4 regions of the Oleiphilus sp. HI0128 genome follow, and region 4 is predicted to be linked to each of the others. Evidence: predicted binding sites of a transcription regulator. Region 4 holds the regulator's gene; each other region holds the start of a gene.

Region 1 (3,194 bases), on a different contig from region 4:
TGAATCCAAAGGCACAATGATCATTGATTTATTTGCATGAACGCTGCCTTCAGAAGTGTTGGCAAGTAAACAAATCCAATCACCTTGCGTCGCATTCGTGATCCACATCTTACTGCCATTGATAAGGTAGTCATCACCGTCACTTTTAGCGGTCGTTTTTAAACCTGCAACATCTGAACCTGCCCCAGCTTCACTAACCCCGATACAAGCAACCATATCTCCAGCGATGGCTGGCGCCAAAAAATCACGTTTTAACTCATCACTACCAAAACGAGCCAAAGCAGGCGTGGCCATGTCTGTTTGCACACCAATCGCCATGGGCAAGGAACCACCATAGGCTCGGCCAATTTCCTCAGCAAACACCAGGTTATAACTATAATCTAAACCTGCACCACCATTCGCTTCGGGTTTATGTATACCCAACAAGCCCAGGTCACCCATTTTCTTGAATAGTGAATGTAAAGGCGCTTTGCCTGCCTGCTCCCACTCATCAACAAAAGGGTCCATTTCCTGATCAACAAAGGCTCGCACTGTTTTGCGTAAGGCTTCATGTTCAGACGTGAATTTCATGCTCATCTCCAATATAAGATCTAACTAACGCAATCTTAAGAATCGAAGACAAAAAGAAACAGCGTGACTCAGGTCATATAAATGGCCAAACGGGCCATAAAGGTAAATAATACCCCAATATATTCCGGAGATTATGATGCTAAAACATGTCACGCTTTATGCCTGCGAGAATGCAATGGGCTTAAGTTTAGGTCTTAGTCATGATGTATTTGCCTTTGCCTCCATGCTACAAAAAAAGCTTTTGGGCGAGGCTATATCTATCTCGCTAGTTACCTTAGATGGCAAAGCTATTTCATCATTCAGCGGCTTAAGCATTACACCTGATCAGGCACTAGGCGATATCAAACATACAGACCTGGTCATTCTTCATGGAATCTGGGGTGACATGGAAGCGCTGCTAATCGATCAGCGCCCCTTATACCCAAAGCTTAGGGAGTGGCACGAGCAAGGTATCCCGATTATGGCTGCGACAACCGGTTCCTACTTTCTGGCAGAGGCCGGGCTCTTGGATGAGCGAATCTGTACCACGCATTGGCATAAGCAAGAAGAATTCGCACAGAAGTACCCCAAAATCGATCTTCGCCCCGATCGTTTTATTACCGCTACCGGGGAACTGTATTGCTCTGCAGGAATGAATGCAGCCATGGAGATCATGATCTATCTGCTTTCACGCTTATCCTGCACTGAGGTTGGCGAAGCCGTAGAAAGTACTTTTTTGGTCGATTTCAGACGAGCCTACTCCGGCGAATTTGCCTCCATTGGTAAACAAACCTACCATCAAGACGACGCTATTCTCTCTATCCAGCAGTGGCTTGAAATCCACTTCATTGAGCCCCTTTCTATCGAGCAACTTGCCACAAAAGCAAATATGAGTGTACGCACCTTTAAACGTCGCTTTAAAGAAGCAACGGGCGAATCACCTCTTAGCTATATTCAACACTTAAAAATTGAGCAGGGAAAAGAGCACCTCAAACATAGTGATCAAAGTGTCGCAGAAATATCATGGAAGGTTGGTTATCAAGACCCTGGCCACTTCAATCGTTTATTTCAGCGAAAATATGGCCTAAGCCCCGCCGCTTGGCGTAAGAAGCTACGATAAATTTTGCTCACTACAATCAGCTAGACAAGTCCCTTGATTCAGCAGTGCCTTAGGACAGGGCTCTCTCTTCGAAACAAGCCTTTCAGTGCACACTAATAAGGCCCTCACTGATAGATCACACGCATAGGTTTTAGCTAATCTATTGAATAATAATAACAATTTCCAATGGCATAGCGCTTGCAAAAGCCCTTTATGAAATTTATTCCTCAGCTCAAACCTGACGCTGACCAACACAGTAAATAAAGGTGATTGTGATGAAGAAAGAAGAAGTGATCGAAGCAATTGTATTAGCTAAAAAATCTAAAGAACTTACCTGGGAAGGTATGGCAGAAGAAGTCGGCATGGGCTCAGTATGGCTCACCTCAGCTTGTCTGGGCATGAATAGTATGCCCGAGGACGTTGCAGATAAGGTTTGTGCCTTACTTGATTTACCGGACGAAGCAAAGCCTGCATTGATGGAATACCCGACTAAAACCTGGGATCAATCCATTCCTCAAGACCCTTTAATTTATCGGCTATATGAAATTGTCGGTGTCTACGGCGATACGCTAAAAGAAGTAATACAAGAAAAGTTTGGCGACGGCATCATGAGCGCAATTGACTTCAGTATGGATGTTGAAAAAGAAGAGAACCCGAAAGGTGATCGCGTCGTCTTAACCATGAATGGTAAGTTCTTACCCTACAAAGCCTGGTAGCTTAATCGAGTACGAGGCCAGAGCTTCGTACTCACTTTTATTTATTGTTTTTACTTAATAATTTCTCGAACCCTATTTAAACAATTTTTAGTTCTCTATGAATGACAGTAGGCTGGACCGTCTTAGCCTAAGAGGACCTTTAACCCGATCAATATCAAAATCGTCCCACCTAACACTTCAGCTCGACTTTCGAGCCAAGTGCCTGTTTTCTCGCCAAGGTAGACTCCGGCAAAGCTAAATAGTGCAGTGGTTATAGCTATGAAAGCACAGGCTAGAAATCCGTTAACGTTCAGCAAAGTCAAGGAAAAGCCCGCCGCCATTGCGTCGATACTGGTGGCAATACCTAGAATGAACATAGCACGATGACTTATATGAGAAGGGACATTCTCTTCACCAGTAATAAGCGCTTCATAGATCATCTTAATACCAATAATCAAAAGCAATATAAACGATACCCAGGGAGCATAGGTTTCAGCAAAAACGAGAACACCTTTACCTCCTATAAAACCAATAAGGGGCATAAGGCCCTGAAAAAGGCCGAAGTAAATAGCGCACATTGTGGCAAGCTTTAGTGTGCCGACCGTTTTTTTTGAACCTAAACCAATAGACACAGCAAACGCATCCATACTTAACGCGATTGCCAGAAGTAACAATGCCAACAAAACGAACCCTTAGTTCAACTATATTTGGGTTGAGAAGTATACAAAACCTAGATGTTAGTGTGTTAAATGGATTTCTCAACGGGATTTATATTTCTTGTTTCTATGGTCGAAACTTTACCGGGCTGTGCATTCCCGCTTGGTAATGACCCGGAATATTGCAGGCAGCCT
Region 2 (3,194 bases), on a different contig from region 4:
ATTCCAGGGGAAAGCTCTGGTGGGAAGGGTAAGTCTGAAAGCTTTACGTAGGCATCTTCGGCATTTGGACAAGGCAAAGCATCGACTCTGACAATCTGGCAACTCAAGTTATCATCGGAGCCGTTTTCGAGTGCAATATCAACCAAACTCTCACAAAGCCCGGTAAATTCATCCGACTTGCAATCAACCGCCTTAGCAATGACTTCTTTTATACGTTTATCGTTGATAAAATCATGAATACCGTCGGTACTCAGAAAAAAGATATCACCAGATTCGACATCCTCCGAGTAATAGTCGACATCAAGCATTAAATCCATTCCCATTGCACGAGTAAGATAAGTGGAATCCTTACTTACTCTGGCGGAATGGTCATGCGTGAGCTGCTCAAAGTTATTTCCCCGAAGGCGGTACACTCGGCTATCGCCGATATGAAATATATGCGCGACACGCGACTTGATAACCAAGGTCGACATTGTACTGATATAGCCATGCTCAGCCTGAAGATAACCAACCCCCTGCCCATATAACCAACGATTCAAAGCCGTTAATACTTTTTGAGCTGAGTTTTTAACTGTCCAGGAGTCAGGTGTACTGAAGAAGTCGGAGATAAAGTTCTTAACGCAGGTTTCGCTTGCCTCCTTGCCCGCCTCTGCACTACTGACTCCATCTGCAACAATAGCAACCATTCCCTTTACAGTTAATAGAGGCTCTTTCGGGACGTATATTCCGACAGAATCTTCATTTTGGTGCTTTAAGCCCTTTACTGATATTTGCCCTGCACTTGTACGAAGCCCGCTTTCTAGATGCATCTGATATTTCACTCACTTATTTATTATGGGTATTATTGCGTCAATAAGTAGCAAAATAACACCCCCTTTAGATTAAAATCTTAATTTTCAACGGCATATGTAAAAACGAACGCAATATACTGCCTTAGGATTGAACTCAGCGCATAGTCATGCACCATTATCAACCAAGGCGGAAAACAGCATTTTTTAGCTGCACCACTTTAAAGCACGCGTTTTTTCTCAAACGCTCAAAACCTGGCTATAAAACACGAACTTAAGAATTTTTTTCCTTTTTATTTCAATACCCTATGAAATTATTTCGATACTTGGCATAGCTCATGCTTAATTACAGATAATTGCGTAAACAAGCATTGAGTAACGCTAAAGCTTTTCACTAGTAAATAAGCACAGCGTATGCGCAGATTCTCAGACATACGAGGCCATAGAATGAAGAATAGTAGAGTTGTTGTAGTCGGTAACGGCATGGTGGGTCATCACTTCGTTGACCAAATGATTGCATCCGAAATTGGAGCACACATTACAGTACTAGGCGCCGAAACGCGACCAGCCTACGATCGGGTACATCTCTCTGAAGTGTTCTCTGGCAAAGAGCCAAAAGATCTAGCACTAACAACCCGCGAATTCTACAAAGATAATGGTGTTGATGCGATTTTTGGTGATGCCGTTACAGATATAGACCGTAAAAACAAAATTGTTATCACTGAAAGCGGGCGACGCTTCGATTATGACAAGCTAGTATTGGCAACTGGTTCTTATCCTTTTGTACCACCTATCAAAGGTTCTGAAAGCAAAGAATGCCTAACCTACAGAACAATTGATGACTTGGGTGAAATTAAATCACATGCCCAGACCTCAAAAATTGGTGTAGTTGTAGGTGGTGGTCTGCTTGGTCTTGAGTGTGCAAACGCACTTCAAAATCTAGGGCTTGAAACTCACGTTGTTGAGTTTGCTCCCGGCTTAATGGGTGTTCAGCTAGATGATGGCGGCAGCAAGATGCTTCGCCGTAAGATCGAAGCGCTTGGTGTTCAAGTACATACCCAAAAAGCGACTACGCTTATCGATAACAAAGGTGATAACACAAAACTGCGAATGAACTTCGCAGATGACACGCATCTTGATACTGACATGATCGTATTTTCTGCAGGCATTCGCCCCTATGATCAGTTAGCACGTAAAACCGGGTTAGAAGTTGGTGAGCGTGGCGGTATCGTTGTCGATTACCACTGCCGAACCTCTGACTCGGACATTTTTGCTATAGGTGAATGTGCTCTATATGGCAACATGATCTACGGACTGGTTGCGCCCGGTTATAGAATGGCAGAAGTTGCTGTTCAGCAATTCTCCGACGACGACGAAAAACCTTCGTTTACTGGCTCAGACATGAGCACGAAGCTGAAGCTTCTGGGTGTTGACGTCGGCTCAATTGGCGATGCCCATGGTAAAACGCCCGGCTCAATCGCTTACGTCTACAGTAACGAAAACTCAGAGATCTATAAGCGAATCATCGTATCTGAAGACGGCAATACACTGTTAGGTGCAGTACTAGTTGGCGACTGTTCAGATTACGACACACTTCTTCAATACTACCTGAACGGTATCGAGCTTCCCGAAAACCCTGAAGGAATGATTCTACCGAATGTTGAAGGGGGTGGTCCTGCGCTAGGTGCTTCAGCACTACCAATGGAAGCAACAATCTGTTCATGCCTAAACGTTAGTAAAGGCGACATTATTAACGCTCTTGATTCCGGTTGTTGCAGCGTAGGTGATGTAAAAGGTGAAACCAAAGCAGCTAGCGGTTGTGGCGGTTGCGCAGCACTTCTTAAGGATGTTGTTGATACTGAGCTTGAAGCGCGCGGCGTTACGGTTGATAAAAGCATTTGTGAACACTTCCCTCATACGCGTGAAGAGCTATATCACTTAATTCGTGTCGGTAGTATCATGTCATTTGGCGAACTGGTAGAAAAACACGGTACCGGCCTTGGTTGTGATATTTGTAAGCCTGCGGTAGCAAATATGCTTGCAGCTAGCTGGAATGATTACATTCTAGAAGAGCAACATACAGGCCTGCAGGATACCAACGATACCTTTCTTGCAAACATGCAAAAAGATGGCACCTATTCAGTTGTCCCACGTGTACCAGGTGGTGAGATTACGCCTGAGCAACTGATCGCTATCGGTCAAGTAGGCCAAAAGTACAAACTTTATACAAAGATTACGGGCGGGCAGCGTATAGACTTATTTGGCGCTAAACTTAATGACCTACCCACTATTTGGGGTGAACTAATTGCAGCAGGCCTTGAAACGGGTCACGCCTACGGTAAGTCCTTACGTACCGTTAAGTCGTGCGTCGGATCAACTTGGTGTCGTTACGGAGTTCAGGATAGC
Region 3 (3,194 bases), on a different contig from region 4:
CTTTACTTATATCGAGGAGTTTAGCTTCAATGCATGGCTAGTGATCGCGATCTTTAGCATGTTCTTTGGTGCGTGGTTTGGCGGTGTTGGTGGGCTCAATACTGAACACTACAAGATCCAGAAGTTTCACGAACAAATTATTGAAGGTCAGCACTTGATCTTAGTGGATGTTAACACGAAGGATGAACAACGCATAAAGTGCATTATGGAAATAAGGCACCCCGAGGCGGTACTTCAAGGTTCTAGCTCGACTATTACTAATCCGTTTTCCAAGGATGATGCTGAACACATCAGCGCAAAGTCTTAGGGCTGCGCATTAAGGTGATAAAAGCTTAGATTATCGCCTTAATGCATTATTTGCAGTTCACAAAGTGTTCATGTCGAAATCTGTCAAAGCAAAAATTTCAAGGACTTCATAGGTATTCTTGTCGAGCTTTGCCAAACCAAAGCCTGATTTCCCAATTATGCGGATATAGAAGTATTTGCCTGTATCAAACTCTTGATCCTTATAAATCTTCTTAAGGTAGACTTCTTCAAGAGCTGCTTGCTTGATGCGTTCTTTTTGCTCGCCTAGCTCATGATAATAATCCATGTTCTGTAGATAATCTGTATCCCCTTCACCGGTAAATGCATGAACAGTGATCGCTATTCTAACTTCGGTTGTACCGGTTAAAACGTGGAACTTTGGTGCTGAAGCCAAGCTAGTATCGATAATATTAGGGTCAACAGCTGTCATATCGTAATTCGATGCGGTTTGGATCTCAAATGAGTTATTGACAAGTAATGCTGATAAAGGCCTTTCCTTGTAGATGGTCTGAAACCCATATACAAGCGCTGCTATTTGGAATAATGCAATCACTGACAGGTCAAACTTTAGACTCTTCTTACCTTTTTTATATACGACAAAAGTAAGTAGTGGCCCTAGTATCACGTCTACAGCAAACAGGATTAGAATGATTTCTGATATACCCTGTATTTTGAAGTAGAAGTCAGGATAAATTTGGAATCTGATAAAAAAGTAAACTATCGATACGATAGCGAGACTAATAAGAAAGTGGATTAGAAATGCGATGGGTTTTGTCATAGTCGTCAGTTAAGTTAGTGTTTAAACTAAGCTTAGAAGCGACTTGGATATTTTCAAAGAAATAAAGAACGGAATTAAAAAAAAGCCGCATTTAAGTGCGGCTTTTTAGAAACTACAAAGGTATTGTTATTTCATTTTTTTACGTGTGGCAACTAGTCCTGCCAAACCTAATGCAAACAAAGCAATGGTGCCAGGTTCTGAAACTGCAGTAACTTTAACGTCGTCAAAAATATTACCTGTTGTATCTCTTCCGCCATCTAAGGATGTGAATGTTAAGGTAGAAAGCGAGCTAGTAGCTGTGAATTGATAAGTATACTGATTCCAGTTACCCCATGATTGGTTATAAACAGAATCTGAAAGGTCACCAACACTGACTGAGAAAGCTTCATCAGAGTTAGCTTGGCGGCGGCGACCAGCAAAACTTAACTCGTAGGCCTGACCTGCTGTCGTCGCGAAGTCTTGGAAGATAGAGAACTGACCATTAGCGTCTCCAGGGTGCGCATTAAGTTCTAATACTCTAATTCCATCATCGGCAGGTACGATAAAATTGTTAGACCATATTTCAACATTCTGGCTGGCGTCCCAATTTGGAATGCTAGAATAAATCTGCCACGTAGCTGCGCTTCCATACCCGCCAAGTGCTGCTTCGTTACCAATATCTTCGAAGCTGCCATTTTCTATAAGATTAGCTTGAGCACTCATAGATACAGCAGTAGTTAAACAGATTGAACCGAACAACTTTGTTAAATTTTTCATAATACAGCCTAATTTAATGAATAATAACTATAGGAAAGCAATAGATGCGCCAGAAGTTTATCTTTTTGTTTTTATTGATGTTTTCTAGTATTGATTGATCGATGTGTAAAATAAGCTGACGTAAATTTAGCCAGCTTCAAGATTTTGTGAACTAGTGAATCTAATGACTTCGTCTTACAAACCGCATTGGTAATACGGATATTATAATGTTAAATACCTTGGCAATGGTCGGTGTATTTATAAGAAACAATTTGATTGCGACCTACAGCGCTATTGATGTCGAAGAGATTATCTTCAAAAAGCTCATTACCCCAATCACAAAGCGTTTCAAGCGAAACCTTGTCATCCTTTACGATCGAAGAATGAAGCTTAAGCGTTAAACCGAGCTGACCATTCCACTTCATGACGCAGCTTGATATCGGATAGTTCTTTGTTCCTGGTGCACAGCAAAACCAGCGTTCTTTTTGTAATGCTGAAACCGCTTCTGCCTGTTTGCTCGGTAAGGCAGAGGTATCTTCATCTAACCAGTTCCCCATTGCGGAGAAATTGCCAGCGTAAAAGGATTTATTGCTGAGGTAGCGATATAAAAATCTAATCATAAAGCCAGGTAGATATTTAGCTATCTTGGCTTGTTGCCAGTGCAGCCAATGCTCGCGTGACTTTAGCCGCTCGCGAATTCTGTCGTTTAACTGGGTAGGTGAAATATCCGCTTCGAGAGGGATATAAAATCCACTGGAGAAATTTGCATAGTCTGAGTCGGTTCCAAAATTAGCTGCCCCCCTTAAATTAACGGGATAAAACCACGAATAGCTTTGATTGCAGTTTTTTGAATCTGCAAGTAAATGCTTGGCAGCCGAGCGGTTTAGCGCCCATAGTATAAAGGTTGTTAAAGGGATATCGAGAGATTTTGCTCGTTGTTCGATAGCTGCGGTTTCATAACGATCAAAAAATAGAGTGTCTACCGAATTTTGGCTTACTTGATTATCCGCTTTCCAAAAACGCCATTTGACCCTTTTAGGGTAAGGTTGAACTTTTGCTTTGATCGCTTTCAATTCTTGAGTGTCAGGTTCACCGGTTTCTCTACACTTAGGGATCTTCACACTGGTGAAACCGAGATCGTTCAGCATGTGCTTCATTATGCTCATGCCGTCACCATTGGCGTGCTGGAAGATATCTACTTTTAGCGCTTCTTCTTGCTCTGAGGTGTGAGGCGTATATCGCCCCCAATATATGTCATCACTTACGCCTAGCTTGCGCCTTTGTTCAAACCATAAGGCAACATGATCTTTCGGGTGACGTTGAAATATACTCATGATGCCTGATCCGTCTTGAGAACGTTAAGGGTATTTTTCGC
Region 4 (3,194 bases):
GTTCACGAGAAATAAGGTTGTCAAATATTTCAGTTTCATCAAGATGAGGAAATTGTTTTGAGACCAGGTGTGCAGCCTGTTGAAGAACTTTTTTCTTGCTACCACCGGGCAAACCGCGTTGGGTTAGCTCCGGTGACAAGATGGCCTCGATAGTAATTTTATTTTCAGACATTTTTCGACTCTAAAGATCGCTAATAACTAGCGTGCTGCTGCGCCGTGTGCGCGGTCAACTTTCTTTTCCTTGTGCTTAAGAATTTGACGGTCTAGCTTATCAACTAGCTGGTCGATAGCGGCATACATGTCGTCGTTCTCGGCGTGGCCGTGGATATCTGCACCAGCGATATGTAGCGTTGATTCAGCAATATGTGCTTGTTTCGATACAGAAAGGGTTACCTGTACGTTGCTAATGCCGCCAATATGGCGCTCTAGCTTTTGCAATTTGGTTTTCACATATTCTTTAAGTGCATCAGTTAAATCTACATGATGGCCAGTGATATTTAATTGCATAGTATTCTCCTATCATCGTTATTTTTAGCGAGAGTTGAATATTGACTCACTTTTCGCTTATCAAATCAACTTGCTGCAGGCAGCAAGTTATCAAATATTGTATTAAACCAATCTTTTTCTTTCGTTCGATGGGGGGATCGACATCGCTTCGCGGTATTTTGCGATAGTGCGGCGGGCGACGTTAATTCCTTGCTCTTTCAACAAGTCGGCAATCTTGCTATCGCTAAGAGGTTTTTTAGGGTTTTCTGCTGATATTAACTTCTTAATAATTGCGCGAATCGCTGTTGACGAGCACTCTCCGCCAGTAGTTGTGCTGACGTGGCTTGAGAAAAAGTATTTGAGTTCAAATATGCCTCGTGGCGTATGCATGTACTTTTGTGTTGTCACACGAGATATGGTGGACTCATGCATTTCTACCGCTTCAGCAATATCATGTAAAATCAGCGGCTTCATCGCTTCATCACCATAGTCAAGGAAGCCTTGTTGGTGAGCTACTATCTTACTTGCCACTTTTAGAAGCGTCTCGTTACGACTTTGTAGGCTTTTAATAAACCACTTTGCTTCTTGAAGTTGATCCTTCATAAAGGTGTTGTCGTTACTGGAGTCAGCTCTCTTTATAAACGAAGCATAATTTGCATTGACCCTTATTTTTGGCGCAATCTCTGGGTTGAGCTCAACTTTCCAGCGTCCTTTTTCTTTCTTTACGACGACATCTGGCACAATGTACTCAGGCTCGGAAGAAGCAATGGATTCACCTGGTTTAGGGTTCAAAGACTGAATTAGAGAGATAACCTCTTTCAGTTCATGCTCTTTAAGGCGGCTGCGTCGCATTAGTTGAGCGTAGTCTCTTGATCCTAATAAGTTCAGGTAGTGGCTGATTACAAGCTTTGCTTGTGGTAGCCAGGGCGTATCTTTTGGTAGCTGGCGTAACTGTAGCAGCAAACAGTCGGGCAGGTCTTTGGCAAATACCCCAGGTGGATCAAAGTGCTGCACGCGTTTTAAGACGGCTTCAACTTCATCTAATTCAACCGGGTCTTCGTCATCTGAGTTGTGCAGCCCCTCGTGTATCTCTTCAACGGTATTCGTTAGGTAGCCGTCTGTATCTGTTGCGTCGATTAATGACATCGCAATGTATCGGTCGCGATCAGACATGGGGGTAAGGTTAAGTTGCCAATCTAGATGATCTGCAAGAGACTCGGTAGCAGCGTTTCTTTGTTCGAAGGCATTGTTGTCATCTTCGGGAACGGGACCACTGGGCGCATTGTTTGTATATATGTCATCCCAAGCCGTATCAACAGGCAGATCTTCCGGTATAGTATCTGACCACTCTTCACTAGGCGTGTCGGCTTCATTGCTAGCAGGTGCTTCGCTCGAACTGGTGTCTGTACTACTGCTTTGTTGGTTGTCCTGAGAGGCGTACTCGTTGCCATCATTTTGATGACTTTCATTCTGATTTTCTTGTTTATCACTTGTATTTCCAGGCTCGTTGTTATCGTCCTGGAGTTCGAGCATAGGATTAGATTCCAATGCTTCTTGTATTTCGTTTTGAAGGTCAAGAGTCGACAATTGTAGCAAGCGGATTGCTTGCTGCAATTGAGGTGTCATTGTCAGTTGTTGACCGAGCTTTAATTGGAGAGAAACCTTCATGTTCATGAGGATGTCACCAACTTAAGACTTAAATTTTGAATCATGTATTGTCGCTTATTATATTTTGCGGAAATGGTCGCTGTGAATAAACGTATTTATATTTACTTCATTTACACAAGTGTAGTGCGAAGATAGCAAAGTGTGAAACAAATAAAAGTATATTTACGTTACCAGCCTACAAATAATTGTTTTAGATCAAGTTATCGTCTTGTTGACGTGAAAATTGCATGCTACTCATTTCTAAGCTGAAAGTCATGCTTAATTGTTTGTATATGCTGTTCGAATCGAATGCTATGAACTAGCCACTGGCTTATAATTTGAATTGATTGCCCAAGTAGACTTGTTTGACCTTTTCATTATTCAGAATGTCTTCAGCACTTCCTGAAGCAATGATATGGCCATCACCAACAATATAGGCTTTTTCACAAATATCCAGCGTTTCTCTAACGTTGTGATCGGTTATGAGTACGCCGATATTTTTACTTTTAAGGTGAGAGACGATTGACTTGATGTCGTTGACCGATATTGGGTCGACACCTGCGAAGGGCTCATCGAGTAGAATGAAGTCAGGCTCCATTGCTAAAGCTCTGGCTATTTCCACTCGCCTACGTTCACCGCCTGACAAGGCCATGCCAAGACTATCTTTGATGTGAGTGATGTGAAACTCTTCGAGTAAGGCTTCCATTCTTTGTCGCCTTTCGCTGCGAGAAAGATCTTTTCTAATCTCTAGTACCGCCAGGATATTGTCTCGAACACTTAACTTTCTAAATATTGAAGCTTCCTGGGGCAGGTAGCCGACACCGTTTCGTGCCCTATCATGCATAGCCATGGATGATAGGTCGGTATCATTAACTGATATCTTGCCTTTATCATGCTTAACCAGGCCTACAATCATATAGAAACAAGTGGTTTTACCAGCACCGTTAGGGCCGAGCAGCCCGATCACTTCACCGCTGTTGATAGTCAGGGAAACATCTTTAACTATTTGGCGTTTATCATAGGCCTTGGCTAGGTTTTCTGCTTTTAAAGTTTTCATTGTT

The links. The regulator sigma-54, encoded in region 4, starts transcription at its own class of promoters, with help from an activator protein. The targets are predictions, from matches to a motif close to TGGCACNNNNNTTGCTNT.
Region 1: the regulator sigma-54 is predicted to act here: its motif matches at 1,836-1,853, upstream of cynS (cyanase).
Region 2: the regulator sigma-54 is predicted to act here: its motif matches at 1,116-1,133, upstream of nirB (nitrite reductase large subunit NirB).
Region 3: the regulator sigma-54 is predicted to act here: its motif matches at 1,875-1,892, upstream of A3763_RS19830 (DUF642 domain-containing protein).

What each region holds. Positions count from the first base shown of each region.
Region 1 is NZ_LWGG01001460.1:12,853-16,046, reverse strand. It holds gene A3763_RS24085 (acyl-CoA dehydrogenase family protein) at 1-570, opposite strand, end outside; gene A3763_RS24080 (GlxA family transcriptional regulator) at 704-1,669, shown strand; gene cynS (cyanase) at 1,924-2,364, shown strand; gene A3763_RS24070 (manganese efflux pump MntP family protein) at 2,487-3,023, opposite strand; gene A3763_RS24065 (plastocyanin/azurin family copper-binding protein) at 3,127-3,194, opposite strand, start outside.
Region 2 is NZ_LWGG01000222.1:20,438-23,631, forward strand. It holds gene A3763_RS03030 (bifunctional protein-serine/threonine kinase/phosphatase) at 1-809, opposite strand, end outside; gene nirB (nitrite reductase large subunit NirB) at 1,236-3,194, shown strand, end outside.
Region 3 is NZ_LWGG01001174.1:2,974-6,167, forward strand. It holds gene A3763_RS27135 (hypothetical protein) at 41-307, shown strand; gene A3763_RS19825 (hypothetical protein) at 365-1,084, opposite strand; gene A3763_RS19830 (DUF642 domain-containing protein) at 1,211-1,840, opposite strand; gene A3763_RS19835 (hypothetical protein) at 2,050-3,153, opposite strand; gene A3763_RS19840 (efflux RND transporter permease subunit) at 3,150-3,194, opposite strand, start outside.
Region 4 is NZ_LWGG01000778.1:2,809-6,002, reverse strand. It holds gene ptsN (PTS IIA-like nitrogen regulatory protein PtsN) at 1-172, opposite strand, end outside; gene hpf (ribosome hibernation-promoting factor, HPF/YfiA family) at 199-507, opposite strand; gene A3763_RS11040 (RNA polymerase factor sigma-54) at 610-2,154, opposite strand; gene lptB (LPS export ABC transporter ATP-binding protein) at 2,465-3,190, opposite strand.